2 regions of the Solibacillus silvestris genome follow, and region 1 is predicted to be linked to the other one. Evidence: predicted binding sites of a transcription regulator. Region 1 holds the regulator's gene; the other holds the start of a gene.
The links. Region 1 encodes LexA, which represses DNA repair genes until DNA is damaged. Its sites were predicted from a motif close to CGAACATATGTTCG; they were not measured.

Region 1 (7,503 bases):
GAGTTTTTGAATTCCATTGACGGAAGTTTTTGATCTCTTCCATCTCTAAACCGTAGCCTCCTAAATGCAATAAGCTATATAAAAGCATGGAACCATGTCCAGCTGATAATACAAAACGGTCGCGATTATACCAATTTGGGTTTTGCGGGTTATGGCGTAATTGCTTCGTCCACAACGTATATGCCATTGGTGCGGCACCCATCGGTAAACCTGGGTGGCCGGAATTTGCTTTTTCAATTGCGTCGATTGATAATGTACGGATTGCGTTAATTGCTAACTGATCCATCTGTTGTGTCATTATGTGACATCCTTTCCTCGTACGATATTTATACATTCTTTAGTTTAGACAAATTCCCGCAAGAAAACAATCATTTCTCAAAACGTTCATTAAATTGTGTCATACTTAATAATAAATGTGTCATATCATTAAAAATTTTAGTTTAAAAAGTTTTTTTGCGCTTTAATTTGTTTCAGTTTTTCAGGTGTTACATCGTTTCCTTCTTCATCCACAACTTTCACATGCTCTATCGTATCGCGCATTGTCGAACGGAATGTGTCTAAATATTCCTTTCTTAGTGCTGTACGTTCCTTCGCTTGTTCTTCTGTCAATTTTCCTTCTTTAGCTAATTTAGAAAGCTCATTAATGCGAGCTAATTTTTCTTTTGATAACATATCGATCTCACCTTTCTTCGTACCAATAATACAAAGGTATAAAAAAAAGACTTGAAGGGCAAGTGTTTACTCTTCAAGTCGCTCCATATATTCAATATATCTTCTATGTACAGTTGCTTTGCTGATTGGAGTGCCAAACCCGGAGATTGTAGTCGCAATTTCGGCAAAAGTCAGCCCTTTTTGGCGAAGCTGGACAATTTCTTCAACAGGCACTTCTTTTCTTTCGCGTCCTTCTATATTGCCTCGATTTTTCAAGTTATTTTGTGGCTTATACCCATTTTCGACAGCACGGCGCATTCCCCGGCGGATTTTTGCGTTATGCATACGTCGCTGATATTCTTCAACAATGGCCAAAATTTCGAGGAGCATCGTATCCATTTCATTTAAAACAACAGGTCCTGCATCATTTAATGTGTACACAGTCGCTTCGTACTTTTGTAGTAAGTGGAGCACCGCCATTCGTGCATTCCCGCGTCCTAAACGCGTTTCATCCTGCACAAATAATGCTTTAATGCCAAACTCTTTCATATAATCGAGCATATCGAGCAAACCGGCACGGTCTACGTCATAGCCGCTATGCTGATCCGAGAAGATTTGAGCATCTTTATAGCCGAATGTTTTAGCATAGTTTGTCAGCTCCTCTTGCTGACGTATTAATGATGTTTCTTGCGTGTCCTTTTCAGTGCTGACACGACAATAAATAACTGCTTTAGTTTCTGTCATTATTTTCTCTCACTACTTTAACCGATGATTGCATGTCTGATGATTCGTTCAGTTTGACGATGTATTGTGCGTCTTTTTCCACAGGTACGACCAATACTTGACCGAAAACAACCTTTTCATCCAGCAAGCCATTTTCCTTCTTAACTTCACTTATCCAATCATGCTTTGCCATTTTACCACGATATTGTTCCGCTAACGACCATAAAGTATCGCCATGCTCAATTGTTACGTGTTCGTATAATTCAATTTTATCGTCTTTAACGATGATAATGGCAAATAATAAAATGGAAAATGCAAGCAGCATTGATGTAAAGCTGTTTAATCTCAACTTCTTCATAAGAAAACCCCTTTTTTAGAATGTATGTTCGGAATATTTGTTCCCATAATATTACGAACGTATGTTTTTGTCAACTGCTTTTTCGAACTTATGTTTGCTTTCATGTTCGCATACTGCTATACTTACATTAAGAAAAATAGCATGATAAAGAGGTGAGTAAGTTGACACAGAAAATTTCAAAGCGACAACAAGCCATTCTAACTTTTATAAAAGAGGAAGTTCGTACAAAAGGCTATCCGCCATCAGTTCGTGAAATTGGAGAGGCGGTAGGTTTAGCTTCTAGTTCAACGGTCCATGGGCATCTTGCTCGTTTAGAAAGTAAAGGGCTTATTCGTCGCGACCCTACGAAGCCGCGCGCCATTGAAATATTAGATCAGGAAGATATGTCAATCGCTAAACAAGGGGTTATCCATGTGCCATTAATCGGCAAAGTAACAGCCGGTCTACCTATTTCGGCAATTGAAGACATCCAGGAATATTTCCCGTTGCCAGATGCATATGGCTCTCCGGAAGAAGATTTATTCATGCTTGAAATTATGGGAGAATCGATGATTGAAGCAGGCATTCTAAATGGGGATTATGTCATCGTGAAGAAAACTTCTACAGCAAGCAATGGCGAAATAGTCGTTGCAATGACGGAGGAAGATGAAGCGACGGTAAAACGCTTCTACAAAGAAAAGACATATTTTCGTTTACAGCCGGAAAACAGTTCAATGGAGCCAATTATCGTCAATAAAGTATCCATTTTAGGCAAAGTTGTAGGTCTCTATCGAAATATTCATTAATTGTAAGCTTGCCATTCTAGTTGAATCGGCAAGTTTTTTTATATTGCCAAAAAACTCAGCCGCTATCGACTGAGCCATTCCGTTCCTTACTTTTTGCACGCATTTATAAAGCTTTCAAATAAACGTTGTGCATGAATATTTCCATGAGGGGCCAATTCCTCTGGATGCCACTGCACTGCAACACAGTACGGGTGCGATTCATGCTCAATCCCTTCAATAATGCCATCTTTCGCAATTGCCGATACAACCAACCCTTTCCCCAACTGTCCAACAGATTGGTGGTGAAATGTGTTCACGCGAAACGAATCTTCCCCAAAAATAGTTTTAAATTTTGGTGTTGCCACTTCAACAGTGTGGGCCAATTCTGCTCGCTTGGAAGATTGCTTATGTAATAAAGCATTTTCCATCTGTGACGGAATATCCTGTATAATCGTTCCGCCAAGCGCAACATTCATAATTTGCTGGCCTCGGCAAATACCTAAAATGGGCATTTGTCTATTGTATGCCTCGTTCATTAGCAAAATATCGCTATCATCGCGCTTTCGGACAACACTTCCTATATGGCGATGCGGCTCTTCCCCAAATAATAGTGGATCAATATCGGCACCGCCAATTAATACAAGCCCGTCTATAATGTTTAATAAAGCTTCCGCATTTTCTTTTGTCGCATTCGGTATGCATACCGGGATACCCCCTGCCTGTTCAATTGACGTTAAATAGGCATTATTAATATCCAGTTTTTTATCAAAGTCGTACATCGTCAACCCAATGATTGGTTTCATTTTACCTGCCCCTTATCTTTTATAGATAATTCAAATAATTCAAATTATACTATTGCACCTCGGTAAATGACCAGCGAAATTATCCGTAAAAAAAGGATTGCTCAAGTGCAATCCTTACGCTGTTATACGGTTTCCAATTGTTTAATGAAGTATTGTTTGATATCCTGCCAGTTTTGGACACGTATATATCCTTCCTCCGCACTGTTGTACGGCATTGAATATAATAGCCCCGTCCCTTTAAATGCAGCTAGTTGCCTTGGACTGTCATCGATTAAATAATCGGTATGTATAACCGCCTTATTCCCGCAAAAAACAATATTTTGTGTTTTTATAAATGGCAGATGCTCCATTAGCCAATCATATTTTGCAGTAAATGACCCGGGTACATCCATCGCTGCTGTCGCAATAAACACTTCATAATGCTCTTGAAGCTCTTGAATAACTTCAATTGCGTCCTCATCAAGCACTTTTAAATCGCGGAAATAATCCGGCTCATTTAACATGGCAAACAGTTTTTTCGCATCTTCGCGAGGCAAATCACGCTGTGTTGTCAATAAAAATTCTTCATCCGTAAAATCCGTACCGAAACTATCATTATAAGTAACTCGCAACTTCGAATAAAAATCAGCCAGTACTTGATCCATATCAATGGCAATACTTTTTTTCATGTTAAAAGCCTCCTTGAAATTCCCTAAATCCAGTTTATACAATAGTATGCTAATAAAACAAGGTAAAGCCCTTTACAATTAACAACGGACATATTTGCGTTTAAAGCCGATACGCCCTTTATCGATTTGTTTTTCGATTTCTGCATATGCATGTAAAATGCCTGGTTTTTTCCCCTCTCGTTTCGTTTCAATGGCTCCGATTTCGTCTGCAATTTTTAATGCCTCATCATGTAATGGCTTATAGGAAACACCGACTGTCATGACAAAGTTATTCATAGCAACTTGTGTACGCGGTGGTGCATGATGGATATTTTGCTTCACCTGTTCAAGCATGCCCAGTAATTTCTCTTTTGAAAATTCCTCATCTTTACGATTGCCGAGCAGCCAGCAATAACAATGCCACCCCGCGGACATTTTCAGCTCTTCGCCGCTTGCTATCCACTTATCGCTCACTTGTTGTGCAATATCCGATTCCGCCAATGTCACCGCGACAACATAATCTGAAATCATATAAAAATACGCTTGTTCAAGCCAGCGATCATAATCTGCCTCTGTCATAGCTGTCGGATCCGCAATAATTCCAGCAAAATACATTGCATCATAGTTGCCTGTCGCATAAAGCTGTTCTGCCAGCCCATGATTGATTTTAATTTGCTTCGCGAACGGTTTCATCGAGCCAATCGTCACACCAAATACCGGCTCCTTTGCACCGTTTGACATATAAATCTTTTTCGTGCGCTCTTTTCCAAGTGCTTCAAATTCTTGCATCATCGTTTCGAAATCCATAAAATCCTCCTTTAGTATTGATGAATGAGCGTATTCAGCTCATTTCTCATCTTAGTGTGAAATCCACGTTCATTCCATAGCATAAACGCTGGAATTTCCCCATTTTCATCAATGAGCTGTTTGACGGCACGATACGCTATATAATAGGCAAGGCGCGTATGACCAAATGATTGTCCGCCATTGATCGAAAACCATTCCTTAAATACATATGAGCTGCCTTCACTTTCTATATCATGAATAAACTTCTGTATAATTTCAACTTCATTATGCTTACAAAAGTTTAGCCAATCCATATGTTCCTCAAACGCAAAATAAACATCCTCCCTCGTTTGAACGGCTTTTGTACTTAAATATGTAGCAACCCCTTCTTGCAGCAGCCATGTATAAGGGCTTGTCCAGTCAACATTCGACCACTGGATTGCTTCATTCATCGAAATCAGATGGTGTGCTGCATGCCCGAATTCATGTGCTGCAATTGTTTGCAAATGCTCCGTTTTGGGAGATAATTTCTCAAGACAGAAGGCAATTTCAGGATTGTATTGCCGGTATGTATAAGCATTTGAGCCATATAATCCGACAAGTAAATGCACATCTTGTGTAAACTCTATATGATAGCTTTTTTCATAAAAGCTTTTGATCTCCATAATAATTTCAGGCAATTTTTCTGCTGATTCTGTTATGCGCCCGATATGTTGCGGATGCCGATCAATTGCACGAACGATTTTCCCCTCTTTATTTTTGCAGTGGTTGGCAAAATAGTATTCGTAATGCACGCTGTATTTTTGAAAATAATCATTTAAGTAATGTATTGTCGGCTCGTAACTCTCGACAAACGGTTTCGCCAAATCCCAAATTTTCATCGTTCATGCTCCTTCTCATCAAGCTTTTTCTGCTTCATTTTCAGTAAAAAAACGCTCTTTTCAACTGAAGTTTCGATATAGCCAATGATTTGCTCCAACGTAAATATAGTAAGCGATGTGTGCAATGCTGCCGAATCATATTTCAAATCAGCTAAAACATAAGGGATAAATGCAGAAATCTCTTCAGCCGGCACTTCCTGTAAATTTCCTGCTTCAAAAGGAATTTTCAGCAATGTTGCAAGTCGTTCATTCAAGCGGTAATATTCGATTAATTTTGCATTCAATAATTTAAAATCTTCATGATATGCCTGTAATACTGCCGGGTTTAATTCAATACGATTTTTCAGCCACGGCACATAAAAGCCTTGCAGCCACAAATCATCTGCGATTAAATGCGTGTAATAGCCAGCTATATAGCTTTCCGGCGCTTTACTTCCATACTTTTCAACAAATGCCTCATAATCTATTTTTCTAGTGAAATGCCGCAGTTCCCCTGTATAAAAATGCGAGGTTTCTTTGTTCGTTATCGCTGCATCTGCTGCAATGCCTCCTACTAGAAAGGTTGCCTGATCTTGAATCATTAATGCATCCGCTACTTTACAGGCAATGATAGCATGCATAATTCTTGAACCCATGTAAGTACCTCCATAAATAAGCCATGTTTAATAATTCAAGAAAATTGACGGAAATCCCTTTATTTTCACACCATCGCTGCATAACCGGCTATCCAAAAGGCAATCTCTAAATAATGCCGAATAATACTATACACATTTTCCGGCCTTCATGTTACTGGATAGTATTTATATGTTATGATGTGTTAAGAAAAAATTAAATAACTTTGTGAAATTATATAAAAGCAGGTATTCCCTTTTAATACGAAATATAAAGGTTTTGTTTCAAATGATGACAACTATTCATTTTCAATTAACAAGCAGACAAATATTGGTATCGTATTGAACGGGCTGGAAAATCATTCTGGCGATTTATCGTTCAATCTATTTAAAGGGGATCGCGCTGTTAAAAACTTGGATTACTTGGCACATGCAAAAAGCCTTTCTTTCGACCGAAAACATTTAACGGAACAATTACCGCCTGGCAGCTATACGGTTTCAGTAGCGGATTACGGCTCGAGGGAACAGTTCAATCGTGTAGATTACGACATAGCAATATACGAGCTTCTATTTTCCGATGTAACAACGAAAAATATGTATATTCATGAAATTACAGCTTTATCAAAATCAGGTATGATTATGGGCCATGCGGATGGTATATTCCAGCCTAAAAATAATATTACACGCAGGCAAGTACTGACAATGCTTAGCCGCGACCAAAATTTATCATTGCCGCCAATGCGCAAAATGAAGGACTTTAAAGATGTGAAAGCCAACAGTTCGGCATATGACCTTATAAAACCTTTTTATGAGGCGGGAATTATTGACGGTTCTGATACGGAGATGAATTTAGCGAGCCCGTTAACACGCGCTCAGTTAGCCAAAATTTTAGTGAATGCCTACCAGTTGAAAATGAGGGATAATGCGGCTGCTTTTAAGGATGCGTCATCAAATGAATATATTCGGATTTTAGCGTCCAATGGCATAACGACAGGTTCAAACGGCTATTTCGCGCCAAATAAGCCTGTCACACGCGAGCATTTTAGTGTTTTCTTATATTGGCTTTATAATATGGAGTAAGAAACACACCATACTAAAAACTTTTAAATCCGTTCAGTAAAATCCTATTATCCTTTAATGAAATTTTTGGCAATTGATGGTCTAACAGGAAAACGCATTGTAAGAAAAAATATTCCATCGAATAATAAAACAGCCTCTGAACAGAATAAATTCAGGAGGTGATATTGATGACAAACAACAAAAAATTCAATAATAAAAA
Region 2 (7,503 bases), on a different contig from region 1:
GTATTCGTATTGGCATTATCGTCAATATCCCATACATAGTCGATTACTTGTTCATGTGTCAATACTTGTCCTTTATTTTCGATTAAATATTCGAGCAGCAAAAATTCATTTTTCGTCAGGCTAACCTCGAAATTATCGATAAAAACTGTCCGTTTATTTTTATTAAGTTTTAGCGCCCCTACGATAATTTCTTCCTCGACTATTTTATTTTTACGGCGCAATAGTGCCCGGACCCTCGCACGGAGCTCTTCCATTTTAAAAGGCTTCACCATATAATCATCCGCGCCATTATCCAAACCTTCGATAATATTTTCGGTTGCGTCTTTTGCCGTCAACATTAAAATTCCGCCGTCAAAGCCTTTGCTGCGCGCATATTGGCATACTTCAATGCCCAGAGCTTTCGGCATCATCCAATCAAGCACGAGCAAATCATAATTATAGTAATCAATTAAATCCTTTGCCTCCATTCCGTCAAACGCAGAATCGACAGAATAATAATCAAACTTTAATATTTTAGCGATGTTTTCACAAAGCGTTTTGTCATCATCCGCTACTAGAATCCGCAAATTCCACACCTTCCTTCTTATCATTGAATTGTATTTGCATAACTTCTGTTCAATTCATAACAATAAGCTAATTTTCGGCTCTTGTCTTTAAAAAAAACGGCGATTGGAACTCTGCTTTGAATTCCAACCGCCATTTATTAAATCACTTTTTGATCTAAGCGCACTTTTAGCTTTTCCAGCATATCAATCGTCATTTTTTCCAGATCGTAGCCCGCTTTAAAGCCCCACTCCTCGATTGCGGCGGAAGAATCTATCGCATTTGGCCAACTATCCGCAATCGCTTGACGTACTGAGTCTACATCATAATCAACCGTAAAGTTTGGTATATGCTTTTTGATTTCCGCTGCGATTTGCGACGGCTCAAAGCTCATCGCCGAAATATTGAATGCGTTGCGGTGAATAAGCTTAGCCGGGTCCGCTTCCATCAAATCGACAATCGCCTGCAGTGCATCCGGCATATACATCATATCCATATACGTGCCTTCTGCAATATACGATGTGTAGCGGCCTTCTGCAATCGCTTTATAATAAATATCCACCGCGTAATCCGTCGTTCCGCCACCAGGAGGCGTCACATACGAAATCAGACCTGGGAATCGGACACCGCGCGTATCCAGTCCGTATCGTGTGTAATAGTAGTCGCATAATAATTCCCCTGCCACTTTATTTACGCCGTACATCGTTGTCGGGCGCTGTAATGTATCTTGTGGTGTATTGTCCTTTGGTGTAGAAGGACCGAATGCGCCGATTGAGCTTGGTGTGAAAAACTGCATATCAAGTTCACGTGCCACTTCAAGTGCATTCATTAAACCACCCATATTTAAATTCCAGGCGAAAACCGGATTTTTTTCTGCTGTTGCTGATAGTAATGCAGCCATATGAATCATCGTGTCCGCACCAAAATCATGTGCAAGTGCATGCATGTGTTTCCCATCTGTTACATCCAATACTTCAAATGGTCCTTCATGCTGATCAATTTTTCGAATATCTGTTGCCAATACATTGTCCACGCCATACGTATGACGCAATTTCCCCACTAATTCCGAACCAATTTGACCTAAAGCCCCGGTCACCATAATTTTTTTCACGATGAAGCCTCCCTATCCTTTAAAAGACTTATTCCTGGCTTGAAATTGCCGGATACCGTCTATTATTTCTCATCTATTAAAACAAATGTCCTTGTGGAAAACACATAGAAACACCCATAAAACTTGATGTTTAAACATTTTCATGAAATTTATTATAGGGTGTTCTTTTCTAAAAAACAATATGTTAAAAATATTCTTTTTCAGCAATACATTTGTACGCGTGAAATATTCGGATAGGGAGAGCTGTCTAGATCGGCTTTTCGGGCAACCCATTGCGGTGTATATAGCGGGAAGTTATTTCGACTAGTACAGGAGTGTTTGATGTACAAGCAGGTGTATATGCAAAAAGTTTTTTTATATTGAATAAAGCTCCTCTCTCTAAAAGAAGGGAATTTCTAATCATCTATTGACGCTTCGCAAATTTGCCGAAATTGGATTTTCGCGCCGGTTTCCAGCTTTATATATTGTTCATGGAAATTTACCTTTTGAATAATATCCGAAACAGTATGCATGCCTGTTTGTTCCCATATTTTCAGTTGGATAGGACAATGCTCTTTATAGGCCCGCTGCAAATTTATATTAATTTGTTCCAATTGCGCTTCATCCAATTGCGGCTGTGCAACTAGCACATCCTCCTTTTGCCATTCCCGCAGCAGCTTTACATGCTCCGGCAGCATCATTGCTGTCCATTTGATCACACCTCTGTCTTTGTTCATCACATTCACTCCCTATTGTTTATGCCCGCCTATCAATGTCGCCCGTGCAAGCGCAGTGCCTGCTTCCGTATAGGAGACGGCGCGCAAAATGGATGTCGTCCCATATTTTGCACGCAAGTGGTCCATCGTTTCCCCAAGCTTGCGGCTGCGCCATTTTGTCTCATCAAACAAGCTTAGCTGCATCGAATATTCGCTTTCAATATTGCTTAATGTAATCGTAATTTTGCGTGCCGGGCGCTCTGTATAAAATTCGTCGAGCAGCTGTTTGCATATTTCAAATATTTTCAATGTATCGTTCGTCGGCTCATCAATTGTGCGCGAACGGTGAAAGCCGCCCCCGAATGCATTTTTGCTATAGCTAAGCCCGAGCGAAATTGTCCGTCCGATTTTCTTTGCCTCGCGCGCACGTCTTGCTACATCCTCGCACATTTCAAGCATCACGACTAAAATCTCTTTCCGGCTTTGATAATCGCGCATAAGCATTTGCCCTTTGCCGAAGCTGATCTGCCCTTGTACTATCGGTGCGCCAACAGTCGAATGATCGATACCCCATGCATGATAATAAAGCTGATTGCCGATGACACCAAAGCGTTCCTCCAATAAAGCCAAGTCGGTATGCGCCAAATCATAAACAGAGTAAATGCCCATATGGTTCAATGTCTTTTCTGTGCGACGGCCGATTCCCCACATTGTAGACAATGGCATGATGGGCCATAATTTTGCCGGTACATCATTATATGTCCATTTCGCAAAACCCGTTTTTTTCGCCTCGATATCAAGCGCTAATTTTGCCATGAGCATATTAGGTCCAAAACCAACGACACAAGGAATTCCAAACTGATTGTAGACAAGCTGTTGAATGTATTTCGCTGTTTCCTCGGGCGCACCTCTTAATTTTTCCGTTCCTGTTAAATCGATAAAGCTCTCATCGACACTATATACATGGATTGCTTCTTTTGGCACAAACAAATTGAACAGACGTGTAATTTCCATCGACATACGTATGAACAACGACATTTTCGCCTCGAATAGACGGATATCGGGATGTGGCGGAATTTCATGAAGACGTGAGCCTGAGCGAATATTAAATCGCTTTTTCATCGGCGGGGACGCTGCAAGCACAACACTTCCCTTTTGCTGAAAATTCCCGACAATCGCAATCGGCACCTCCATTACATTTAAATTTTCAACTAATGCAATACAGCTCGCATAAAAACTACGCATATCAATACAGACAATCGAACGTTCAGGCGCATTTTCATACATGAAGCTCATCTCCTCATAACGAACATTTGTTCTTATATTAAAATGAGATATATGAGATGGCAAGTGGAAAGTAGTGGGAAATTCTAAATTGCATTTTTTATGATGCGATTTAGGATATGCAACGGTAATGAAGGGACAAGAGCAAGATTTTATTATTGCATTTCGTATAATATGATAGAAGCTTTGTGCCAAGGTTGGCTGCAACTTGTTGCGGCTACCGCAAAATCAGCATTTAAGAGTAAATCCCTAATATTTGGCGGACTCCTTTCCCATGCAGCAACAAAAGTGCTAAAGCGCCCGTTCAACTCCGACAGATATTGGAGGACCCGACGCAAAAGTAAACGTTCCACCACTTTTGCAAAGGGCGCTGAAGATCTGTCTTTTTAATTTTGGGCTTTCATTTCAATTAACAGTTTTTTACGGGCACAACTGCCAGTCCCGTTTCTTCAGTAAATGTGTCTGCCTACTTTATTCGCCAGCTGAAAATCCCCGAGGAAATATAAGCATATTTTCAGCGAAGCGGCTTGATGGCAAAAAAGAGACAGATCACCGCAACTTGGATGAAAAGGGATCCGCTATTAACGGGGGGCGGTCCATTTAAGTGCCTCTTTAAGAAATAGACGGAAAAATTCCCCTTATATAAAAAATACAATAAAAAATGCTCTCAATAAACGGAGAAATTCCGCCTATTGACCTAAAAAACATGAAAATAGAATATTTTTCTTTGGATAACCGGAAAAATTCCTCTTATTTACTCCAAAAAGAGCCACATTGCGCAAATAACCGGAAAATCTCCGGTTATTTTTCTTATTAATTTAATTAAGAGCCGGAATTTCTATCAGGGAGTGTAAATTTCGCCCACTCCAATCCAAAAGAGAAGCCCTTATTAAAAATGATAGTAGATTTTAAATAACCGTGGATTTTCAGTGCCTTTCTTTTGCGTGGTGGGGCCTAATGGTGCGAAGAATTGGCGCGGTTTGCTTGGACGGGGACAACACTTTTTTATAAAGTTATCTACATTGCCAAAATCTATAGTTTCCTAAAAAAAAACGCACCGGTATCAGCCAAGTGCGCTCCACAAATTTATTCCATTATCACTTTTTCATAAAGGCTTGGGCGGCGATCCTCGTATACAGGAATGCGGCCGCGCACTTCATCGACATTTGAAAAATCAACGTCAATAATCGCCAGCTCCTCATCCTCTGCGCCCGTCCAAAGCACCTCGCCCCATGGACCGATAATCATCGACTGTCCATTGAAATTTTCCACTTTGCGGGCAATCCGGTTCACCGCAACAACAAAGCATTGGTTTTCAATCGCACGCGCCTGCAGTAAAATTTTCCAATGGTCGATGCGGGGTGTCGGCCATTGGGCTGGAACGAACAGCACCTTTGCACCGTCCAGTGCATGGGATCGCAGCCATTCCGGGAAGCGGATATCATAGCAAATGACACCGCCTGCTTCTAGCTCACCTAATGCAAAGCGGTTCATCCCGCTGCCTGACTCCAAATACAAATGCTCATCCATTAAGCGGAATAAGTGTGCCTTACTGTATTCGCCGACTAATTCGCCGTCACGATTATATGTGTACATCGTATTATAAAACTTGTCGCCGCGCTTTACCGCCACCGATCCGCCTACAATATGTACCGCCAATTCTTTTGCAAGCCCGCTTAAAAATGCTTGCGTGCGTTCACCGTTTATATCTGCAAGCTCGCCCAATTTTTCGAGTGCATATCCTGTGTTCCACATTTCCGGCAATACAATGATTTCCGCACCGCCCGCCACTGCTTCGCGGATGAACTTTTCCGCCCGTTCATAATTTTCATCCACTTTGCCAAATCCTACATTTAATTGAATACAACCGATTTTCATAAATGACACCGCCTTTAGTAAATTCAATGCGAAATAGAGCTTTCGCATACCCATATTCATTTTAACATTCCGCCCCAAATTATCATAATCTTCACTTTACTTAAACCTAGAAAAATACTAAGATTAATTTAATATTTTTAGGGGTGATGAACGAATGATAGAATTCTCGAAAAAGCTGCAGCAACTCCCGCCGCAATTTTTCGCCGCACTTGTGAATAAAGTGAATGCCGCAATCATACAAGGACGTGATGTAATCAATTTAGGCCAAGGTAATCCAGACAAGCCAACACCAGCGCATATTATTGAAGCACTGCAAATTGCGGCAAACGATCCGCAAACACATAAGTATCCCCCATTTCGCGGCATCGCGGAATTAAAGCAGGCGGCAGCCGATTTTTATAAACGTGAATATAATGTCGACATCGACCCGGATACGGAAGTAGCGATACTTGGCGGAACAAAGATCGGTTTGGTAGAACTTCCGCTTGCACTGCTCAATCCAGGCGACTATATGCTGCTTCCCGACCCTGGCTATCCCGATTATTTGTCAGGCGTTGCACTTGCCGATGTGAAGTTCGACACGATGCCGCTTGAAGCGAAAAACCAATTTTTGCCGGACTATGAAGCATTGTCGGAAGAAGTCGTACAACGCACAAAACTTATGTATTTAAACTATCCGAACAACCCGACTGGCGGTGTCGCAACATATGATTTCTTCAAGAAGACCGTTCAGCTTGCTAAGGAAAACAATATCGCTGTTGCACATGATTTTGCATATGGGGCAATCGGCTTTGACGGTGAACGTCCTCCAAGCTTCCTGCAGGCAGAAGGGGCAAAAGAGGTAGGCATTGAGCTTTATACATTATCGAAGTCTTATAATATGGCAGGCTGGCGTATCGGCTTTGCAGTTGGCAACGCGAAAATGATTGAGGCGATTAATATTATTCAGGACCATTTATTTTGCAGTCAATTCCCTGCGATTCAACAGGCGGCAGCTACCGCATTGAACGAAGAGCAGCATTGTGTAGACGAATTGCGCGCATTGTACGAGCGCCGCCGCAATGCACTCGTGGAAGAAGCACGAAAAATCGGGTGGGATATTACCGCACCAAAAGGCTCGTTTTTCGCATGGCTTCCTGTGCCCGTACCTTATACGAGCGAACAATTTGCCGACCTTTTGCTTGAAAAGGCCGATATCGCGGTCGCGGCCGGAAATGGCTTCGGGGCGTATGGCGAAGGCTATATTCGTGTGGGACTTCTCGTCGATGAAGAGCGTCTGCGTGAAGCAATGCAGCGTGTGGCGAAGCTCGGGCTATTTACAGAAATGATTTTAGAATAATTCATCCATATAAGCACTTAACGATTTTGTTGCCCTATTATGCTTTTCATACAATTACATTTCTCTGCGCTTTGAAATGCGGTGAAGACGACGGTTTATTCTCCGCATTGTCCTTTTAATTAGATAATATTCTCTCGTGAATTTCGTCATCCCATCAACTTGGATTTAATCCTCAATTCACATACGATAATCCTCAATTGGAGCAGCAAGCGAATTTGGGTCGGTTACTTTATATAAAAAAGCCCAGCACTATCCTCAAAATAGCGCTGAGCTTTCATTCTTTATTTAATTACGCCTAATTCACGACCTACTTTTTCGTAAATCGCCAATGCGTCATCAAGCATTTCCTTCGTATGCGCGGCTGTTGGCATATTGCGCACGCGTCCTGTTCCTTTTGGCACTGTCGGGAATACGATTGCCTTCGCATACACACCTTCTTCAAGTAAACGTTTCGAGAATTGCTGTGTCAGCTTTTCTTCGCCAATGATACAAGGTGTAATCGGTGTCTCAGATTCTCCAATATTAAAGCCAAGCTCCTTTAAGCCATTCTTTAAATAATCGCCATTTTCCCAAAGTTTGTCATGCAGTTCCGTCGATTCCATAATCATCTCCACAGCAAGTGTAATTGCCGCAACATCCCCTGGCGGCAATGC

Region 2: a site for LexA is predicted at 3,656-3,669, ahead of ACTHOQ_RS03725 (Y-family DNA polymerase). Genes of this name have one in related genera too.

Annotation. Positions count from the first base shown of each region.
Region 1 covers NZ_JBQCJW010000003.1:6,639-14,141, forward strand. The annotation lists gene tkt (transketolase) at 1-298, opposite strand, end outside; gene ACTHOQ_RS02395 (DUF896 domain-containing protein) at 436-672, opposite strand; gene ACTHOQ_RS02400 (YneB family resolvase-like protein) at 739-1,395, opposite strand; gene yneA (cell division suppressor protein YneA) at 1,382-1,732, opposite strand; gene lexA (transcriptional repressor LexA) at 1,894-2,517, shown strand; gene ACTHOQ_RS02415 (gamma-glutamyl-gamma-aminobutyrate hydrolase family protein) at 2,604-3,299, opposite strand; gene ACTHOQ_RS02420 (5' nucleotidase, NT5C type) at 3,422-3,967, opposite strand; gene ACTHOQ_RS02425 (DNA alkylation repair protein) at 4,046-4,753, opposite strand; gene ACTHOQ_RS02430 (hypothetical protein) at 4,765-5,613, opposite strand; gene ACTHOQ_RS02435 (hydrolase) at 5,610-6,248, opposite strand; gene ACTHOQ_RS02440 (S-layer homology domain-containing protein) at 6,567-7,304, shown strand; partial or broken gene ACTHOQ_RS02445 (gamma-type small acid-soluble spore protein) at 7,472-7,503, shown strand, end outside.
Region 2 covers NZ_JBQCJW010000004.1:48,393-55,895, forward strand. The annotation lists gene ACTHOQ_RS03710 (response regulator transcription factor) at 1-575, opposite strand, end outside; gene ACTHOQ_RS03715 (L-threonine 3-dehydrogenase) at 704-1,642, opposite strand; gene ACTHOQ_RS03720 (YolD-like family protein) at 2,050-2,370, opposite strand; gene ACTHOQ_RS03725 (Y-family DNA polymerase) at 2,383-3,636, opposite strand; gene ACTHOQ_RS03730 (carbon-nitrogen family hydrolase) at 4,720-5,511, opposite strand; gene ACTHOQ_RS03735 (pyridoxal phosphate-dependent aminotransferase) at 5,669-6,850, shown strand; gene ACTHOQ_RS03740 (glycine C-acetyltransferase) at 7,132-7,503, opposite strand, start outside.